DNA from 3 places in the Kitasatospora sp. NPDC023385 genome. Region 1 is predicted to be linked to each of the others. Evidence: predicted binding sites of a transcription regulator. Region 1 holds the regulator's gene; each other region holds the start of a gene.

Region 1 (6,531 bases):
CGGGTCCGTAGCGGTGGCTGCGCATACGGGTGATCATAGGGACGGCGGACGGGCCGTCAGAGGCCCGGCGCGCCCCAGACCGGGAACCAGCGGCTGAGGTCCTTCTCCAGCCGCAGGTCGTTGCCCAGCATCGCGTTGACCTGCAGTTCCAGCGGGCTGTCGCGCTTCTCGCCGCCGCCGGGCACCGGGGCGAAGGGGTAGAAGGTGCCGCGCTTGTAGAGGTACACCAGGGCCAGGGACCGGCCCTGCGGATCGCGGAAGCCCACCAGCGAGCAGAGCAGCTGCGGGCCGAAGCCGTTCGCCTCCAGCTCGCTGTTGACCGCGTGCAGGTCGTTGACCAGCTCCGGCAGTTCCTCGGGCGTGTGCCGGGCGAGCAGCCAGGAGTAGCCGTAGCCGTCCTTGGAGGCCTCCACCGGGACGCCGCCGCGCTCGGTGTCGGCGTCCAGCAGGGCCCGGACCTGCTGCTCCACCTGGACGAACGCCGCGCCCTCGACGGCCGCGAAGCAGACCGAGCCGAGCCCGGTGGGCAGGAACCCGGCCCCGGCCTCCAGGGTCAGTGCGGCGGACGGCACGCCGAACAGCTGGTCGAGGTCGGGTTTGACCGGCTTGGTGCGGCCGAACAGGGTGTCCAGGAAACCCACGGCAGTCCTCTCGGATGGGAACGGGCGGGACGGGCGGGACGGGTGAGCGGATGCGGGCGGGATCAGCGGCCGAGTTGCTCGGAGATCTTCGCCAGTTCGGCCAGTCGCTTCTCCAGCGTCGGGTGGGTGGAGAACAGCTGGGAGGCGGTCTCCCGGGCGTTCAGCGCGGGGGCGAAGTAGAACGCGTTGTAGGGCTGGGACCTGCGCAGGTCCTCGGTGGGGATGGCCGCGATCTGCCCGGTCACCTTGGTGAGCGCGGAGGCGAGTGCGCTGGGCCGTCCGGTGAGCTGGGCGGCGGCGCGGTCGGCGGCGAGTTCGCGGTAGCGGGAGAGCAGCCGGGTGAGCAGGAAGCTGATCGCGTAGACGACCACCGAGACCAGCGGGATGACCAGGGCCGCGATGGCCGCGTTCTGGTCGTTGCTGTTGCGGCTGCCGCCCATGAACCCGCCGTACATGGCGATCCGGGTCATCGCGCCGGCGAGGACGCCGAGGAAGCCGGCGATCGTCATCACGGCGACGTCGCGGTGGGCGACGTGGGACAGCTCGTGGGCGAGGACGCCCTCCAGTTCCTCCGGCTCCAGCCGGCGCAGCAGGCCGGTGGTGACGCAGACGACCGCGTTCTGCGGGTTGCGGCCGGTGGCGAAGGCGTTCGGCATGTCGTTGGTGGCGACCGCCACGCGCGGTTTGGGCATGTCGGCCAGCGCGCAGAGCCGGTCGATCGTGCCGTGCAGTTGGGGGAACTCCTCCGGGGAGACCGGGCGGGCGCCCATCGCCCGTTCGGTGATCTTGTCGCTGAACCAGAACTGGGCCACGAACAGCCCGCCGGAGATCAGGACGATCAGTGGCCAGGCGCCGCGCAGCAGCGCGATCAGCAGGCCGGTGAAACCGACGTACAACAGCCCGATCACGAACATCGTCGCGACCATGCGGCCGGTCAGGCCGCGGTCGGGCGCGAAGCGGGTGTGCTGGCCCGAGCTCGACATCGTTTGGTCCTCCAATTCGCCGTCGCTTTCGATGCTGCCACCCGGACGGCCGCGGGGCACCACCCCCGCGCCGGGAACCGTGAACGGTCGGCATGCCGCGGGCCGTTCCCGGAACTGCGGGAAGGATCACGCCGGTCGGGCCGTTCCTGCCGTAGGACCCGGGCCTTACACTGGCAGGTACGGTTCTGGCACTCGCGCGTTCAGAGTGCCAGGGGTGGGGCCTCCCGGAGCCCCGAGGCAGCTCAGAGGGACACAGACGACAACGTGCGAAGACGGAGGTGCGTGCCCCATGGCCGGTGAGGTCCGCCAGCTGGACGACCGCAAGCTCGCCGTGCTCCGCGCGATCGTGCAGGACTACGTGGGCACCGAGGAGCCGGTCGGCTCCAAGGCCCTGGTGGAGCGGCACAACCTCGGTGTCTCGCCGGCGACCGTCCGCAACGACATGGCGGCGCTGGAGGAGGAGGGCTACATCCACCAGCCGCACACCAGTGCCGGGCGCATCCCGACCGACAAGGGGTACCGCCTCTTCGTCGACCGGCTCGCCGAGGTCAAGCCGATGAGCGCCCCCGAGCGCCGGGCGATCCGGCACTTCCTGGACGGCGCGGTCGACCTGGACGACGTGGTCGCCCGCACCGTGCGGCTGCTCGCCCAGCTGACCCGGCAGGTCGCGGTGGTGCAGTACCCCTCGCTGTCGCGTTCCACCGTCCGGCACATCGAGCTGGTGGCCCTGGCCCCGGCCAAGGTGATGCTGGTGCTGATCACCAACACCGGCCGGGTCGAGCAGCGGATGGTCGACTGCCCGGGCACGGTCGGCGAAACGGTCCTGGCGGACCTGCGGACCGTGATCAACAGCAGAGCCACCGGCCGGCGCCTCCCGGAGGTGCCGGGCCTGCTGGAGGAGCTTCCGGCGATGTTCGAACAGGCCGACCGGCCGACCGTGACCACGGTCCTGGCGACGCTGTTCGAGACGCTCGCGGAGCAGAACGAGGAGCGGATCATGCTGGCCGGCACGGCCAACCTGACCCGCTTCGGCCACGACTTCCCGCTCACCATCCAGCCGGTGCTGGAGGCCCTGGAGGAGCAGGTCATCCTGCTCCGCCTCCTGGGTGAGACCGGGGACGCCGCGATGACGGTCCGGATCGGGCGGGAGAACGCCTACGAGGGGCTGAATTCCACCTCGGTCGTGTCGGTCGGCTACGGTTCGGGCGAGGAGAGCGTGGCCAAACTGGGCGTGATCGGTCCGACCCGGATGGACTACCCGGGCACAATGGGGGCGGTGCGGGCGGTGGCGCGGTACGTGGGCCAGATCCTGGCCGAGTCGTAGCAAACGGCCGCTCGTCAGATAGGTGACGCGCGGTGACCAGTCGCAGCACTACTACAGGCGGAACAAGCGGAGCATTTGGTGGCCACGGACTACTACGCGGTACTCGGCGTCCGACGGGATGCGGGGCAGGACGAGATCAAGAAGGCGTTCCGGCGCCTGGCACGCGAACTGCACCCGGACGTCAACCCGGACCCGAAGACGCAGGAGCGGTTCAAGGAGATCAACGCCGCCTACGAGGTGCTCTCCGATCCGCAGAAGCGCCAGGTCTACGACCTCGGCGGTGACCCGCTGTCGCCGGGCGGCGGTGGCGCGGGCGGCTTCGGCGCCGGCGCGGCGGGCTTCGGCTTCTCCGACATCATGGACGCCTTCTTCGGCGCCGCGGCCGGCCAGCGCGGCCCGCGCTCGCGCACCCGCCGCGGCCAGGACGCCATGATCCGGCTGGAGATCACCCTGGAGGAGGCCGCCTTCGGCACCACCAAGGAGCTCCAGGTCGACACCGCCGTCACCTGCACCACGTGCAGCGGCGAGGGCGCGGCCCCCGGCACCTCCGCGCAGACCTGCGACATGTGCCGCGGCAAGGGCGAGGTCTCCCAGGTCACCCGGTCCTTCCTGGGCCAGGTCATGACCTCCCGGCCCTGCCCGCAGTGCCAGGGCTTCGGCACCGTCGTGCCGACGCCGTGCCCCGAGTGCGCCGGCGACGGCCGGGTCCGCGCCCGACGCACCCTGACCGTCAAGATCCCGGCCGGTGTCGACAACGGCACCCGGATCCAGCTGGCCGGCGAGGGCGAGGTCGGCCCCGGCGGCGGCCCGGCCGGCGACCTGTACGTCGAGATCGCCGAGACCAGCCACACCATCTTCCAGCGGCGCGGGGACGATCTGCACTGCACCGTCACCATCCCGATGACGGCGGCCTCGCTCGGCACCCAGGTGCCGCTGCAGACCCTGGACGGCCTGGAGGAGATCGACATCCGGCCCGGCACCCAGTCCGGCCAGTCGATCCCGCTGCACGGCCGCGGCATCACCCACCTGCGCGGGGGCGGCCGGGGCGACCTGATAGTGCACGTCGAGGTGAAGACGCCCAGCAAGCTCGACGCCGAGCAGGAGGACCTGCTGCGCCGCCTCGCGGTGCTGCGCGGCGAGGAGCGGCCGTCCGGCCAGTTCGCGCCGGGGCAGCAGGGCCTGTTCTCCCGGCTGAAGGACGCCTTCAACGGCCGGTAGCCGTCCGCGCGGGGGTGCCGGGGGCTCGATCCCCCGGCACCCCTTTCGCGTCCCCACGGCCCGCACACCCCTCAGACCCGGCAGACCCCGCAGACCCCTCGGACCGTAGGCCCCACCCCGGAAAGGCCCCCGCATGACCGCGCCCGTTTTCGTCGTCGAGACCGAGCGGATCGCCGCCGCCGCGCCCGGGGCCCTGGTGCGCCTGGACGGCCCGGAGGGGCGGCACGCGGCCGCGGTGAAGCGGCTGCAGCCCGGCGAGGCGCTGACCCTCGCCGACGGGCTGGGCCTCGGCGTGGACGGGACGGTCGCCGGGGTGCTCGGCAAGGACGCGATCGACGTCGCGGTCACCGCCGTGCGCCGGGAGCCCGAGCCGGCGCCGCGGATCGTCGTCGTCCAGGCGCTGCCCAAGGGCGACCGCGGCGAGCTGGCCGTGGAGACCATGACCGAGGTCGGTGTCGACGTGGTGATCCCGTGGGCGGCCTCGCGCTGCATCACCCAGTGGAAGGGCGAGCGCGGCGTCAAGGCGCTCGCCAAGTGGCGGGCCACCGCCCGGGAGGCCGGCAAGCAGTCCCGCCGGCTGCGCTTCCCCGAGGTGCGCGAGGCGGTGACCACGAAGCAGCTGGTCCCCGTCCTGGCGGCGGCCGCCTTCGCCGCCGTGCTGCACGAGGAGGGCGCCGAGCCGCTGGCGCACGCCGCGCTGCCGCTGGGCGGCGACCTCGTGCTGGTGGTCGGCCCGGAGGGCGGGGTCTCCCCGGAGGAGCTGGCCGCCTTCGCCGGGGCGGGCGCGAAGCCGTACCGGCTGGGCCCCTCGGTGCTGCGCACCTCCACCGCCGGGGTGGCCGCCGGCGCGCTGCTGCTGGGGCGCACCGGCCGCTGGTCGTAGGCCCCGGCGTGCGGCAGGGTACGGCGGGCCCGCCAGGGCGCCCCGAGTCTGCCGAAAGGCGGGCGGCTCGTGCGCGTACGTGCTTACGCTGGCCGCGTGACGGACTCCCTGAGCACCCCCGCCGGCGCTTACCTGCGCCACCCGCACCTGCACGGCGACCTGGTCACCTTCGTCGCCGAGAACGACATCTGGCTCGCCCCGCTGGAGGGCGGCCGGGCCTGGCGGCTGACGGCCGATCACCAGCCCGTCCGCGACCCCCGGTTCTCCCCGGACGGGCGGCACATCGCCTTCACCTCCACCCGGGACGGCGCGCCCGAGGTGCACGTGGTGCCGGCGGACGGCGGCCCGGCCCGCCGGCTCACCCACTGGGGCAGCGGCCAGACCCGGATGCAGGGCTGGACGGCCGACGGCCGGCCGATCGCCACCACCGCCGCCGGCCAGGCCACCACGCTCCGCACCTGGGCGCACGCCGTACCGCTGGACGGCGGCGAGCCGGTGCGGCTGCCGTACGGGCCGGTCGGCGGGATCGCCGTCGAGCCGGGCGGCGACCGGGTGCTGCTGGCCAGCGCTGCGATCCGCGAGCCGGCCTGGTGGAAGCGCTACCGCGGCGGCCGGGCGGGCAAGCTGTGGATCGGCCGGGAGGAGTTCGCCCGGATCCACGAGGGGCTGGACGGCCAGCTGTCCTCGCCGCTGTGGGTGGCCGGGCGGCTCTCGCCCGAGGACGGGCCGGGCGGCGGCAGGATCGCCTTCCTGTCCGACCACGAGGGCGTCGGCGAGCTGTGGTCCAGCCTCCCGGACGGCTCCGACCTGCGCCGCCACACCACCGGCCCGGACGGCTTCTACGCCCGGGACGCCACCACCGACGGCACCCGGGTGGTGTTCCACCGGGCCGGCGACCTGTGGCTGCTGGAGAGCCTGGCCGAGGGCGTCGAGCCGCGCCGCCTGGACGTCCGGCTGGCCGGGCCGCGCAGCGGCCGCCGCCCCCGCCCGGTGCACGCCGCGCACTGGCTGGAGTCCGTCGCCCCCGACCGCACCGGCCGGGCCGGCGCCGTCGTGGTGCGCGGCAGCGTGCACTGGCTGACCCACCGCGAGGGCCCGGCCCGGGTGCTGGACGAGACGCCGGGCGTGCGCGGGCGCCTGGCCCGGGTGGTGCCGGGCGAGGACGGAGGGCAGGGCGTGCTCTGGGTCTCCGACGCGGAGGGCGAGGACGCCCTGGAGTTCGCCCCCGCCGTGCACGGCGCCGAGCGCCGCCGGCTGGCCGCCGGACAGCTCGGCCGGGTCGACGCGCTGGCCGTCTCCCCCGACGGCAAGCAGGCCGTGCTCGGCGCGCACGACGGCCGGGTGCTGCTGGTGACGCTCGCCGACGGCACCGTCCACGAGCTGGACCGCAGCACCGACGGCCAGGTCAGCGGGCTCGCCTTCAGCCCGGACTCGGCCTGGCTGGCCTGGTCGCGCCCGGTGCCGGGGCTGGGGCCGTACTCG
Region 2 (6,531 bases), on a different contig from region 1:
CTGGTCGTGCGCGAGGGCAACTCCTTCGTGCCGGACAAGGCGACGGTGCTGCGCGGCGGGGACGAGCTGCTCGTGGTCACCACGGACGAGGTCGGCGACGCGGCGGAGCGCCGGCTGCGGGCCGTCGACAAGGGCGGCAAGCTCGCCGGGTGGCTGCACGGGCGGTGAGCCCGGACTCGGTCCTGGCCTGGGCTCGGTCCGGGGACGGCCAGACGGGGTGGCTGGCGGAATCTACGCGCGTAACTGTATGCTGGTTCGACTACGCCGTATAACCACCGCTAGACCACCCCAGCATCTGCCTGACGCAGAGTTGGCGCGACCGCTCGGCGGCCGCGGTCCGGCCCCCGGGAATCACACCGGGCCGACCCGGTATCTACCCCGGTCGACGCGCGAGAGGACGACTCTCGGCGCCGTCGGGGCCACCCCATGCCCTGCCGCGCTACCAGGCAGCAGGAAGGACCGACCGTGACGGCCCGCCGAACGGTCGATACCTCCGCGGACATCGCGGACACCACCGCAGCCCGGACCCCCGCCCGCGTCGGGTACGGCGAACTGCTGCGCACCCCCGGGGCCTGGACCTTCCTGTCCCCCGCCCTCGTCGCACGACTGCCGTACGCGATGCTCAGCATGGGCATCCTGCTGCTCGTCACCCAGACCCACGGCTCGTACGGCACCGCCGGTACCGTCACCGCCGTCGCCGCCGTCGCGCAGGCCCTGATCGGGCCGCAGACCGGGCGGCTCGCCGACCGCTACGGGCAGGCCGCGGTGCTCGTCCCGGCCGTCCTGGTGCACGGCGCCTCGGTCGGCGTACTGATCGCCCTGGCGCTCGGCCACGCGCCGGCCTGGAGCCTGTTCCTCGCCGCCGTCCCGGCCGGCGCCAGCGTGCCGCAGATCGGCGCGATGGTCCGGGCCCGCTGGGTGGCCCGGTTCACCGCCGACGGCCCGTCCGACGCCTCGGCGGCCCGGGTGAGCACCGCTTTCGCCTTCGAGTCCGTGACGGACGAGTTCACCTTCGTGATCGGCCCGATCCTGGCCTCCGGCATCGCCGCCCTCGCCAACCCGGCCGCCGCCCTGGTCGCCGAGGCCGCGCTGACCCTCGTCGGCGGCCTGGCCTTCGCCGCCCAGCGGCGCACCGCCCCCGCCCGGATCGTGCCCCAGCCCGGCGCCAAGCGCGCCTCGGCGCTCGCCTCCCCCGGCGTCCGCCTGCTCGCCGGGACCTTCCTCGGCGTCGGCGCGGTGTTCGGCGGGATGCAGGTGTCGGTGAACGCCTTCGCCGACTCGGTCGGGCAGCACGCCGCCGGCGGCACCGTGTACGGGATCTTCGCGGGCGGCTCGATGCTGGCCGGCGTGCTGTACGGCGTGATCGCCTGGCGGCGGGCCGTCCAGCAGCGGATGCTGATGAGCTACACGCTGCTGGTGCTGGGCTGCTCCACGCTGTGGGCGATGCCGAGCCTGGTCGCGCTCACCGTCGCCGGACTGGTCTGCGGCCTGGCCATCGCGCCGACCCTGATCAGCGGCTACACCCTGGTCGAGACGCTGGTCGCGGACGGCGCCAAGACGGAAGCCTTCACCTGGCTGACCGGCGCCATCGGGCTCGGACTGGCGGTCGGCTCGATGGCCGCGGGGAAGCTGATCGACGGGCAGGGGCCCTCGGCCGGGTTCCTGGTGCCGCTGGTCGGCGCCGGCCTCGGGTTGGTCGTGCTGTTCTCGCTGCGGCACCTGCTGGTCGCACCGGCGGCTGGGACCGACCGGATCGCCGCCGGCTCGGCCGCCGGGCCCGCTTCCGGCACCGCTTCGGGCACCGTTTCCGGTACTGCTTCCGGGCCTGCTTCCGGCTCGGCGGAGCGCGGGGGCGCCGGGCAGCTGGTGGGCGCGGCCAAGGGCTGAGCGCGACTCCGCCGCACGGCCGGGGCGACCCGGTCCGCCCGGGCGGGGCCGATCTCACACCTGAGTCGCTGGACTGATCCAGCGGAATGCCGCATCATTGACCATCGTTAGCACTCATCAGGCGAGAGTGCCAGGAGGAAGACAAGTGCCCACGTACCAGTACCAGTGCACCGAGTGCGGCAACGGCCTGGAGGCGGTGCAGAAGTTCACCGACGAGGCGCTGACCACGTGCCCCGACTGCCAGGGACGGCTCCGCAAGGTCTTCTCGGCCGTGGGTGTCGTGTTCAAGGGTTCGGGTTTCTACCGGACCGACAGCCGCTCGTCCTCCACCAGCTCGGTGGGCTCCGGATCGTCGTCCACGTCGACGTCGACCTCCTCGACGTCGTCCACCTCGACCTCCTCGCCCGCCGCGTCGGGCACCGGGTCCTCGACCCCGTCCAGCCCGGCTCCGGCCGCGAGCTGACTCGGGCGCCGGATTCGACCGGACGCCCAGCAGACCTCGGAAAGGCCCGTCGGCCCCGCTTGCACGCGGGGCGGCGGGCCTTTCTGCTTCTCTGGCCGTTCCGTCACCTCCGGCGGGGCTCTCTCACTCGCGCGAGTGCACGAAGTTGTCCACAGGGCAGGGTTTTCCACAGGCTGGGGAAAGTGCCTTTCCGAGGCCGGCGGGAGCGCTCATCGTGGGGGTCGGCCGGGCCAACCGGGGTCGGCCGACCGACCGATCCGGAGGTTCGTCCATGACGACCGTGAGCTTCTCCGTCCCGCTGCCCGCGCCGACCGTGCCGCCACGGCAGGAGGTGCCGAGCTTCCCGCCGATCCGGCGCGGGTGCGGCGGGTGGCACCGCTGGCGCAGCGCGGTCCGGCGGCGGGCCGGGGTGCCCGCGCTGGTCCTGCTCGCGGTGGCCGCGGCGCTCGCGCTCGGGCCCGCACGGGCCGGGCTGCCGCCGCCCGACGGAGGCCCGCTGGGCCGGACGGGTTGTCAATCCGGAGCCGCCGAAGATCACCCGTAACCGGGCGACGACTTCGTCGTTCGAGGCGGCATGAAGGGCTTCAAGGAATTCCTGCTGCGTGGAAATGTCGTCGAACTCGCCGTCGCCGTCGTCATCGGCGCGGCATTCACCAACATCGTCAACGCCTTCGTCAAGGGCGTGATCAACCCGATCGTCGGCGTCTTCGGGACGAAGGACCTGGGCTCCTACAGCTCCTGCCTCAAGGGGCCGTGCGAGGTGGGCCCGGCCGGCGAGGTCTCGTCCGGGATCCTCATCCTGTGGGGATCGGTGCTCAGTGCCGCCCTGCAGTTCCTGATCACCGCGGCGGTCGTCTACTTCGTTCTGATCGTGCCCATGAACAGGTTGGCGGCCCGCCGCAAGTCCAACGCCGAGGTGGCGGCGGAGGCCGAGGCCAAGGAGGTCCAACTGCTGACCGAGATCCGCGACGCGCTGGTCTCGCCGATGCGCTGACCAGCCCCGCTTCTTTCCCTACCCCTCTCCGTCGTCTCAGCCCCCGTGGTGCGGCGGGCGCTGGCTCAGATACCAGTCCAGCCCCCGCCCACCGCCCGCCCCGGGCCGGTCACCCCAGCCGGCGTCGGTGTCGTCCCGGGACGGCTCGTCCAGCGGGTCGCGGAAGACCAGCCGGGCCTTGACCGCGGCGTCCTTCCCCGGGCCCTGGTCCGGTGCCTCTGCCTGGCCCTGCTCCTGCTTTTGGCGCTCCCCCTGCGCCGGCCCCTGCGCCGTCGGCTGTTCCTGTTCCTGCTCGCTCACCGTGTCCACGACCCATCGCTCGCCTCGTCCTGTCCCTCCAGCCTAAGAGCCCCGTGGCACGCCTCGGGCCCCGCTGCGGAACACTCCGCACCAGGGCCCGGGTGAGGGCTCGACCCGTTCCACCGGCAGGGGCGGCCCGTCAGGCGGCCTCGAAGCCGGCGTGGTCGGCGATCTTCTTCAGCTCGGCCAGCGCGTGCTTCTCGATCTGCCGGATCCGCTCGCGGGTGAGGCCGTGCTGCTTGCCCACCTCGGTGAGGGTGCGCTCGCGGCCGTCCTCCATCCCGTAGCGGGAGCGGATGATCGAGGCCGTGCGGTCGTCCAACCGCCCGATCAGGCCGTCCAGTTCCTCGCGGCGGAGCATCACCATCACGGCGTCCTCGGGGGACGTCGCCCCGGTGTCCTCGACCAGGTCGCCGAACTGGGTCTCGCCCTCGTCGTCCACCGCCATGTTGAGGCTGACCGGGTCGCGGGCCCAGTCCAGCACGTCCTTGATCCGGGCCTCGGTGGTGTCCAACTCGGCCGCGATCTCGGCCGGCTCGGCCTCGCGGCCCAGCTCCTTGGACTTCTCGCGCTGCACCCGCCGGATCCGGCCCAGCTCCTCCACCAGGTGCACGGGCAGCCGGATGGTGCGGGACTGGTCGGCGATGGACCGGGTGATCGCCTGCCGGATCCACCACGTCGCGTACGTGGAGAACTTGAAGCCCTTGGCGTAGTCGAACTTCTCGACGGCGCGCACCAGGCCCGCGTTGCCCTCCTGGATGAGGTCCAGCAGCGGGAGGCCGCTGCGCGGGTAGCGGCGGGCGACCGCGACCACGAGGCGGAGGTTGGAGCGGATGAAGACGTCCTTGGCGCGCTCCGCGTCCGCGGCTATCGTCTCCAGCTCCTCGCGCGTGACGCCGCTGGGGAGTTCGCCCTCCTCCAGCAGGTGCTGGGCGTACACGCCGGCCTCGATCCGCAGGGAGAGCTCGACCTCCTCGGCGGCATCGAGCAGGGGTGTCCTGGCGATCTCGTCGAGGTACATGCCGACCAGGTCGCGGTCGGCCTCGAGGTTGGTCGGGCGGGCCGCGCGAGTCCGGTCGGCCCTGTCACGAACGACGGCACGGGTGGCCATGCTTGCTCCCTTTGCTGAGATTGCCGAGGTCTGCCTGCCTGCCCGCCATGAGGGCAAGAAGTGCGGGCCCCGTCGGGCTCACACGTAACGATCCAACGCACAGAATCCGGACAACATTCCCAAGTCACTCCGATTCTTCCCGGCGATGCAGTATCCTGCCGGTTTTCGCGCCGACTTTGGACGCTCGGTGAGCAGTTGGACACGTTCCGCGCCCGGGCTCGACCACTCGGGGAGGGATTCCTTCACTCGACCCACACGCCGGCGCCGTCCACCCGTTGAACCGGTGAACGACCGCGGGCGTTCCCGCGCACCCCCGCCCTCCGCCCGCGCCCGCGCCCCGGCGCACGCAGGACCTCCCTACAAACGATGCCAAATCGCTATCGCCCCAGCTCCTCAACGGCCCGGGACACTGGGAAGGTGTCAGCCATGCACCTGACCAACGGCACGACCTCCGTCACTGCGCGTCACCGCAGTCTCCTTCGGGACGCCGCGCTCGCGGTGGGCTGTGCCACCCTGTTCGGCGCTCTGGCGGCTCTGGTGACCAGCCACTGGCGTCCGCTGGAGCGCTTCGACCAGGAGTGGATCAGCGAACTGCACACCTACGCCCGGGAACACCGGATCTGGACCGCCGCCGTGCAGACGCTCTCCGACATCGGCGGCACCGTCACAATGCGTACGCTCCTCGGCATCGCAGCCGCCTGGCTCTGGTTGATCGGCGCACGGGTACTGGCCGGCTGGGTGGCCACCCAGGCCCTGGTCGGCTGGGGCGCCCAGTGGGCGCTGAAGCTGGCCTTCGACCGGCGGCGGCCCGCCTTCACCGACCCGGTCTCGCACGCCGGCGGCCCGGCCTTCCCTTCCGGGCACGCGATGACCTCGGCGATCACCTGCGCCGTGCTGGTCGGCCTGCTCTGGTACCGGGTCCACCGCCGCGGCCGGACCGCCGCCTGCGCGGTGGCGGCGGCGACCGTCCTCGCCATCGGCTGGACCCGGATCGCCCTCGGAGTGCACTGGCCCAGCGACGTGCTGGCCGGCTGGCTGGCCGCCGGGGTCGTGCTCGGCACCGTCACCGCCGTGATCGAGCTGTGGCGTCCCGGCGCGCTGGCCCGCGACGTCCGGCGGGTCAACTGGCGCACCAGGCCCAGGGTCCAGCGGGTCATCGTGCCCTCGGTGCAGCCGCCCCGCACCGCCGACCCGCTGGACGACGACGCCCCGGAGGGCGGCGCTCCGGGCAGCGCGACGGGTGACGGCACTGCGGGCGGCGACGCTTCGGGGGGCGGCGCTTCGGAGGGCGGCGCGACGGGCGGCGCTGCCGATCGGCCGGACCGGGCCGTCGGCTGAGGCCATGTCACCGGATCGAGGCCGTCCGCTAGCGTGACGGCCATGTCCACCGACTCCGCTCCCGCGTCCGCCGCCCCTGCCGGATACCCCGCGCAGCCGCTGCGCATCGCCACCGTCCAGGCCCAGGCCGTGCCCGGCGACATACCCGCCAACGTCGCGCAGGCCGCCGGGCTGATCCGCGAGGCCGCGCGGGCCGGTGCCCGCCTGGTGCTGTTCGCCGAGAAGTTCCTCTCCGGCTACGAGCCCGAGCTGATCCGCACCGACCCGCTCAAGTACGCCGTCCGGACCGGCGATCCGCGCCTCGCGCCGATCGCCGACGCCTGCCGGGAGACCGGCACCGCCGCCGTCGTCGGCGCCGCCGTGCAGGACGGCGCCGACCTGCGGGTCTCCGCCCTCGTCCTCGGCCCGGACGGCAGCTTCGTCGCCCGCTACGACAAG
Region 3 (6,531 bases), on a different contig from region 1:
ACCAGCACCAGCAGAGCCACCACCGGCGCCGCCACCGGCAGCAGGTGCGAGATCCCGCCGGACTCCCGCCAGATGTTGAACAGGCTGCCGGGCCCGGTCAGCACCAGCACCGCCAGCCCCACCGCCGCCGGCCCCATCCGCCCGCGCAAGCCGGCGAAGGCGAGCAGCATCGGGGCGATCAGCATCACCACGAACCACTGACGGTCCAGCGGGAAGGTCGTGTCGTCCCAGTTCTGGACCGCCTCCAGCAGTCCGCCGGCGGCCATCGAGGCCAGCACCAGTCCACCCGTCCGCAGGCCGGGCCGCGGCAGCAGGTCGGTCGGCGCCGCGATCAGCAGGAGCCCGGCCACCACGAACGGCAGCGAGGCCATCCCGACGTAGCCGACCCACCAGACGTCGAGCCCGGACGTCTGCCAGGCGGCGTCGCCCAGGTCGTACAGGCCGACGGCGCCCAGGAGCAGCGCGGTGACCCGAACGGCCGTCCACCGCCCCAGCAGGGCCGCCACCCCGAGCAGCAGCGCGGCCACCGGCGGGCCGAAGGCACGGACGTGGTTCCCGAACGAGTCGTCCCAGGCCAGCCATCTGGTGGTCCGTTCCAGGGTGGCCACCCAGGGCACCATGGTGGCCCCGACCACCGCACCGGCGATCATCGGCGCCACCAGCGCGAGCAGCCGTCCGGCCGCCGACCCGCCGGTCAGCCCGAGCCGCACCCGCAGCCCGTACACCGCCAGGCCGAGCACCTCCCGGCCGACCGCCGCGCGACCGCCGGCGGCCGTCGTGTCGGCGAACACCTCGGCCAGTTCCTCACCGCGCTCACGGCGGTACTGCGCCGGGTAGAGCTGCAACGCGGCCCGCAGCACCGCCGAGGGCGCGGGACCGATCACCGGCATGGTCATGAGAGTCCTCCTCCCGCGGCGGGCCGCCCCTGCGACCCGGCCTTCCCCGGCAGCATCGACCGGATCTTCGTGAGCCGGCGCTCGGCCTCGGTGGCGACCGCTCGCAGGCGCTCGGCCTCGGCGGCCAGCGCGCCCCGTCCGGCGTCGGTCAGTGCGTAGGTGCGCCGGGCCCGCCCGTCCACCACTTCCTCGGCGGCGACCTCGATCAGGCCCTGGCCGAGCAGCCGGTCGAGCGCGCCGTACAGCGTGCCGGTGCGCATCTTGACCCGGCCGTCGGAGATCGTGGCGATCTCCTGGATGAGTGCGTAGCCGTGCCTGGGGGCGTCGGCCAGTGCGGTGAGCAGAAGCAGCGTCGGCTCCTGCATGGAGCGTTCTGTCATGCGTCTACATATATCGTCGAACGGCACATCACGTCCACCGGAACGACCCGACACAATGACGGTCATGCCGACCACCGAGGACGACCTGCTCGCCGCCTGGACCGCCCTGCTGCCCCGCTGCGGCGCCACCACCGACCCCGCACCGTACGGCCGTGAGCTGCTGCGCCGCTGGTCCGAGCCGCAGCGCCGCTACCACACCCCCGAGCACCTGCGCGCGGTCCTGCGCCACGTCGACGACCTCGCCGGGCACGCCGCCGACCCGGACACCGTCCGCCTCGCGGCCTGGTTCCACGACGCCGTCTACCGCCCCGACCGCACCGAGAACGAGGAGCGCAGCGCCGCCCTGGCCGTCCGCGCGCTCACCGACGCCGGGCTGCCCGCCGCCCGCGTCGCCGAGGTCGAACGGCTGGTGCTGCTCACCGTCACCCACGACCCGGCACCGGGCGACCGCGACGGCGAAGTGCTCTGCGACGCCGACCTCGCCGTCCTCGGCGGCGCCCCCGAGGCGTACGCGGCGTACGCGGCCGCCGTCCGGGAGGAGTACGGCTTCGTCCCCGAGCCGGACTTCACGGCGGGCCGGGCCGCCGTCCTGCGCCAGCTGCTCGCGCTCCCGGCCCTCTACCGCACCCCGGCCGCCCGCGAGCGCTTCACCGGAGCCGCCCGCGCCAATCTCACGGCGGAACTCGAACGACTCGACGGACGCGACGGGCTCGGAAGCTAGGCCAGCTTCCCCACCGGCGCCACCGCCGTGCCCTGCTTGCCGCACACCCAGTGCGGCTCCGGCCCCAGCTCCGGCTCCACGCTCAGCGCGTGCGGATCCCCGTCGGCCGCGCAGCCGGTGCACAGCGGCCAGCGGCCGTACGCCTCCAGCAGCGCGTCCTGGACGTCCTGCGCGACGAGCCCGAGCACGTAGTCGGTGCCGTCCGGCCACTGCTCCAGCCACCAGCGGCGGTGCGTCACCGCCTGCTCGACCAGCGAGACGACGGCGGCGTCCGCCACGTCCCGCGCGGTGAGGTCGGCCAGGATCAGGGCCCGCGCGTTGTGCAGGGCGGTCTCGATGTCGTCGGAAGCCATCCGCCCATCTTCTCGCGAAACACCGACGGCCCGGAAACGCCGTGTGGGCGGCTCCCCGAAGGGAACCGCCCACACGGACGAGGAACCGACCGATCCGATCGAAGCGATCAGGATCAGAAGTCCATGTCACCGCCCGGCATGCCGCCGCCGGCGGCCGCGGCGGCCTTCTCCGGCTTGTCGGCGATGACGGCCTCGGTGGTGAGGAACAGCGCCGCGATGGAGGCGGCGTTCTGCAGCGCGGAGCGGGTGACCTTGGCCGGGTCGATGATGCCCTCGGCGATCAGGTCGACGTAGGTGTTGGTGGCCGCGTTCAGGCCGTGACCGGCGGGGAGGTTGCGCACCTTCTCCACCACGACGCCGCCCTCGAGGCCGGCGTTGGTCGCGATCTGCTTGATCGGGGCCTCCAGGGCCACGCGGACGATGTTGGCACCGGTGGCCTCGTCGCCCTCGAGCTCCAGCTTGTCGAACGCGACGCTGGCCTGCAGCAGGGCGACGCCGCCACCGGCGACGATGCCCTCCTCGACAGCTGCCTTGGCGTTGCGGACGGCGTCCTCGATGCGGTGCTTGCGCTCCTTGAGCTCCACCTCGGTGGCCGCGCCGGCCTTGATGACGGCCACGCCGCCGGCCAGCTTGGCGAGGCGCTCCTGGAGCTTCTCGCGGTCGTAGTCCGAGTCGCTGTTCTCGATCTCGGCGCGGATCTGGTTCACGCGGCCCGCGACCTGCTCGCTGTCGCCGCCACCGTCGACGATGGTGGTCTCGTCCTTGGTGATGACCACCTTGCGGGCGGTGCCCAGCAGGTCGATGCCGGCGTTCTCGAGCTTGAGGCCGACCTCCTCGGAGATCACGGTGCCACCGGTGAGGATGGCGATGTCGCCGAGCATGGCCTTGCGGCGGTCGCCGAAGCCCGGGGCCTTGACGGCGACGGACTTGAAGGTGCCGCGGATCTTGTTCACGACCAGGGTCGACAGGGCCTCGCCCTCGACGTCCTCGGCGATGATGACGAGCGGCTTGCCGCTCTGCATGACCTTCTCCAGCAGCGGGAGCAGGTCCTTGACCGAGCCGATCTTGGAGTTGGCGATGAGGATGTACGGGTCCTCGAACGTCGCCTCCATCCGCTCCAGGTCGGTGGCGAAGTAGGCGGAGATGTAGCCCTTGTCGAAGCGCATGCCCTCGGTGAGCTCGAGCTCCAGACCGAAGGTGTTGCTCTCCTCGACGGTGATGACGCCTTCCTTGCCGACCTTGTCCATGGCCTCGGCGATCAGCTCGCCGATCTGGGTGTCGGCGGCGGAGATGGAGGCGGTGGAGGCGATCTGCTCCTTGGTCTCCACGTCCTTGGCCTGGGCCAGCAGCTGGTCCGAGACGGCGGCGACGGCCTTCTCGATGCCGCGCTTCAGGGCCATCGGGTTGGCACCGGCGGCGACGTTGCGCAGACCCTCGCGCACCAGGGCCTGGGCCAGCACGGTGGCGGTGGTGGTGCCGTCGCCCGCGACGTCGTCCGTCTTCTTGGCGACCTCCTTGACGAGCTCCGCACCGATCTTCTCGTACGGGTCCTCGAGCTCGATCTCCTTGGCGATGGAGACACCGTCGTTGGTGATCGTGGGGGCGCCCCACTTCTTCTCCAGCACGACGTTGCGGCCCTTGGGGCCGAGCGTGACCTTCACCGCGTCGGCGAGCTGGTTCATGCCACGCTCAAGGCCGCGGCGAGCTTCCTCATCAAAGGCGATGATCTTGGCCATCAGAAGTGGTCCTCCGGGACACGGTCGACTGCTCGGACCAAGGGGTGCCCGCGACGGACGGCCCTGGTGTGCGGGGGTCTTTTCCCCTACCGCTCCCGGGGGCCTCACCGACCCGGTCCGCTGTCACTCTCACGCTGTGAGTGCTAACGCCAATGATTAGCACTCACGGTGGTCGAGTGCAAGCCCCACGGGCGACCCGCGAGCCGCCACACGGCCGCCCGGGCGCACCCGGAAGCGCCCGGAAACAGTCGGGAATGGTCGGAAGCGGCCAGGGAACGCCGACGGGCCCGTACGACGCGTGTCGCACGGGCCCGTCGAGAAGCGAGTGGTCACCAGCCGTGGGGCCGCGCCGAGCTCCTGGGGTCGGAAGGGGTCAGCCCGCCGCGGCGCGGACCATGTCCGCCTGCGGGCCCTTCTGTCCCTGGGAGATCTCGAACTCGACCCGCTGGCCCTCCTCGAGGGTGCGGTAGCCGTCCATCTGGATCGCGCTGTAGTGGACGAAGACGTCCGCACCACCGTCGACCGCGATGAAGCCGTAGCCCTTCTCCGCGTTGAACCACTTGACGGTGCCCTGAGCCATTCCGAACTCCCCTAGTGCTGTGCTGGCCCTTCACGTGCCCGCAGGTCGCGGGCCCGGGTTGGTTTGAAGGCCGGCCCGGGGAACCCCCCCTGGGCGCAGCCGTGCACGCCGCAACCGTCCGCACGGAACGCCCAACGGCCTCCGGTGAGCGGGTGGTTGCGTCGACCGCCGCTGAATGTATCCGGATCGACGCCCTCTGCAACAGGGTCAGCCGCCGGTCTTTCCGTTGCCACGCCAAGGGACAGGGCGTACCGAATCGGGAAGTTCTCGGCATTCCACGCCGGGCATAGCGGACGAATTACCCAAATGCCTGCAGGAATTCTGACATCTGCCTGACATGTTTCACGGTCGGGTCTCACCGGCCGGACGTCCTGCGGGGGCGGAACACAGCGGAACACCGCAGAACATCGCGGAACACCGCGAAAGGCCGAAAGGGAAGTCCTGTTCCCAGCCGAGCCACACTCTACTCCGACTCGACCGGAAAATATTCCCGCCGGAATGCAAGCGGCCGCCCGTACCGACGGAAAGCGGAATTCCGTACGGACGGGCGGCCGACCGGCGAGCGGGGGAGCTTGGGCGAGCGGGCGGGAACGGCTCAGCAGCCGCCGGCCACCGCCGGAATGATCGAGACGCCGGCGCCGTCCTTGATCTCGGTGGCCAGGCCCTCGGCGAAGCGCACGTCGTCGTCGTTCACGTAGACGTTCACGAAGCGGCGCAGCTTGCCGGTGTCGTCCAGCACGCGGGCCGAGATGCCCGGGTGGTTCTTCTCCAGGTCGGCGATGACCTCGGCCAGGGTGGCGCCCTCGGCGGTCACCTCGGCGGCTCCGCCGGTGTAGGTGCGCAGGATGGTGGGGATGCGGACGTTGGCGCTCATGGCTCTCCTAGCGGGGTGCGGCCTAGCGGTGTGCGGCCTAGCGGGGGTGCGGCCTTGCGGGGTGGGGAGGTTCAGGCGGACGCGAGGCCGGCGGCGCGGAACGAGTCCAGCGTCGGGCGGATGACGGCGGACATCCCGGCGTCGGAGACGGCGTCCAGGGTCTTCAGGCCGTCGCCGGTGTTGATCGCGACGGTCTCCTTGGCCGGATCCAGCTGCCCGGTCTCGACCAGCTTCTTCAGCACGCCGACGGTCACGCCGCCCGCGGTCTCGGCGAAGATGCCCTCGGTCCGCGCCAGCAGCCGGATCGCCGCCACGACCTCAGCGTCCGTGACGTCCTCCACGGCGCCGCCGGTGCGGCGGGCGATGTCCAGCACGTACGGGCCGTCGGCCGGGTTGCCGATCGCCAGCGACTTGGCGATGGTGTTCGGCTTGACCGGCCTGATCACGTCCCGGCCGGCCTTGTAGGCGGCCGACACCGGCGAGCAGCCCTCCGCCTGGGCCCCGAAGATCCGGTACGGCCGGTCCTCGACCAGGCCGAGCTTGATCAGCTCCTGCAGCCCCTTGTCGATCTTCGTCAGCTGCGAGCCCGAGGCGATCGGGATCACGATCTGTTCCGGCAGCCGCCAGCCGAGCTGCTCGCAGATCTCGTACGCCAGCGTCTTGGAGCCCTCGCCGTAGTACGGCCGCAGGTTGACGTTGACGAAGCCCCAGCCCTCGCCGGCCGGGTCGCCGATCAGCTCCGAGCAGAAGCGGTTCACGTCGTCGTAGGTGCCCTCGATGCCGACCAGCTCGCCGCCGTACACCCCGGCCATGACGACCTTGCCCTGCTCCAGGTCGTGCGGGATGAACACGCAGGAGCGCAGCCCGGCCCGGGCGGCCGCCGCACCCACCGCGCCGGCCAGGTTGCCGGTCGACGAGCAGGACAGCGTCGTGTACCCGAACGCCCGGGCCGCCTCGATGGCGCAGGCCACCACACGGTCCTTGAAGGAGT

The links. The regulator HrcA, encoded in region 1, represses chaperone genes, less so after heat shock. The targets are predictions, from matches to a motif close to TTNGCACTCNGNNNNNCNGAGTGCNAA.
Region 2: AC0B61_RS05505 (FmdB family zinc ribbon protein) is a predicted target of HrcA. The motif match lies at 1,995-2,021, and genes of this name have one in related genera.
Region 3: groL (chaperonin GroEL) is a predicted target of HrcA. The motif match lies at 4,243-4,269, and genes of this name have one in related genera.

What each region holds. Positions count from the first base shown of each region.
Region 1 is NZ_JBVOOL010000005.1:116,775-123,305, forward strand. Features, by position in the region: gene AC0B61_RS10305 (DUF3097 domain-containing protein) at 1-25, opposite strand, end outside; gene pspAB (PspA-associated protein PspAB) at 57-641, opposite strand; gene htpX (zinc metalloprotease HtpX) at 704-1,624, opposite strand; gene hrcA (heat-inducible transcriptional repressor HrcA) at 1,914-2,948, shown strand; gene dnaJ (molecular chaperone DnaJ) at 3,027-4,166, shown strand; gene AC0B61_RS10330 (16S rRNA (uracil(1498)-N(3))-methyltransferase) at 4,300-5,049, shown strand; gene AC0B61_RS10335 (S41 family peptidase) at 5,146-6,531, shown strand, end outside.
Region 2 is NZ_JBVOOL010000002.1:551,297-557,827, reverse strand. Features, by position in the region: gene AC0B61_RS05515 (potassium/proton antiporter) at 1-168, shown strand, start outside; gene AC0B61_RS05510 (MFS transporter) at 466-1,887, shown strand; gene AC0B61_RS05505 (FmdB family zinc ribbon protein) at 2,033-2,350, shown strand; gene AC0B61_RS05500 (hypothetical protein) at 2,622-2,894, shown strand; gene mscL (large conductance mechanosensitive channel protein MscL) at 2,925-3,344, shown strand; gene AC0B61_RS05490 (hypothetical protein) at 3,381-3,653, opposite strand; gene AC0B61_RS05485 (sigma-70 family RNA polymerase sigma factor) at 3,784-4,755, opposite strand; gene AC0B61_RS05480 (phosphatase PAP2 family protein) at 5,182-6,093, shown strand; gene AC0B61_RS05475 (carbon-nitrogen hydrolase family protein) at 6,136-6,531, shown strand, end outside.
Region 3 is NZ_JBVOOL010000003.1:474,801-481,331, forward strand. Features, by position in the region: gene AC0B61_RS08140 (hypothetical protein) at 1-896, opposite strand, end outside; gene AC0B61_RS08145 (PadR family transcriptional regulator) at 893-1,276, opposite strand; gene AC0B61_RS08150 (HD domain-containing protein) at 1,341-1,997, shown strand; gene AC0B61_RS08155 (hypothetical protein) at 1,994-2,350, opposite strand; gene groL (chaperonin GroEL) at 2,464-4,086, opposite strand; gene AC0B61_RS08165 (cold-shock protein) at 4,460-4,666, opposite strand; gene AC0B61_RS08170 (ubiquitin-like small modifier protein 1) at 5,262-5,540, opposite strand; gene thrC (threonine synthase) at 5,612-6,531, opposite strand, start outside.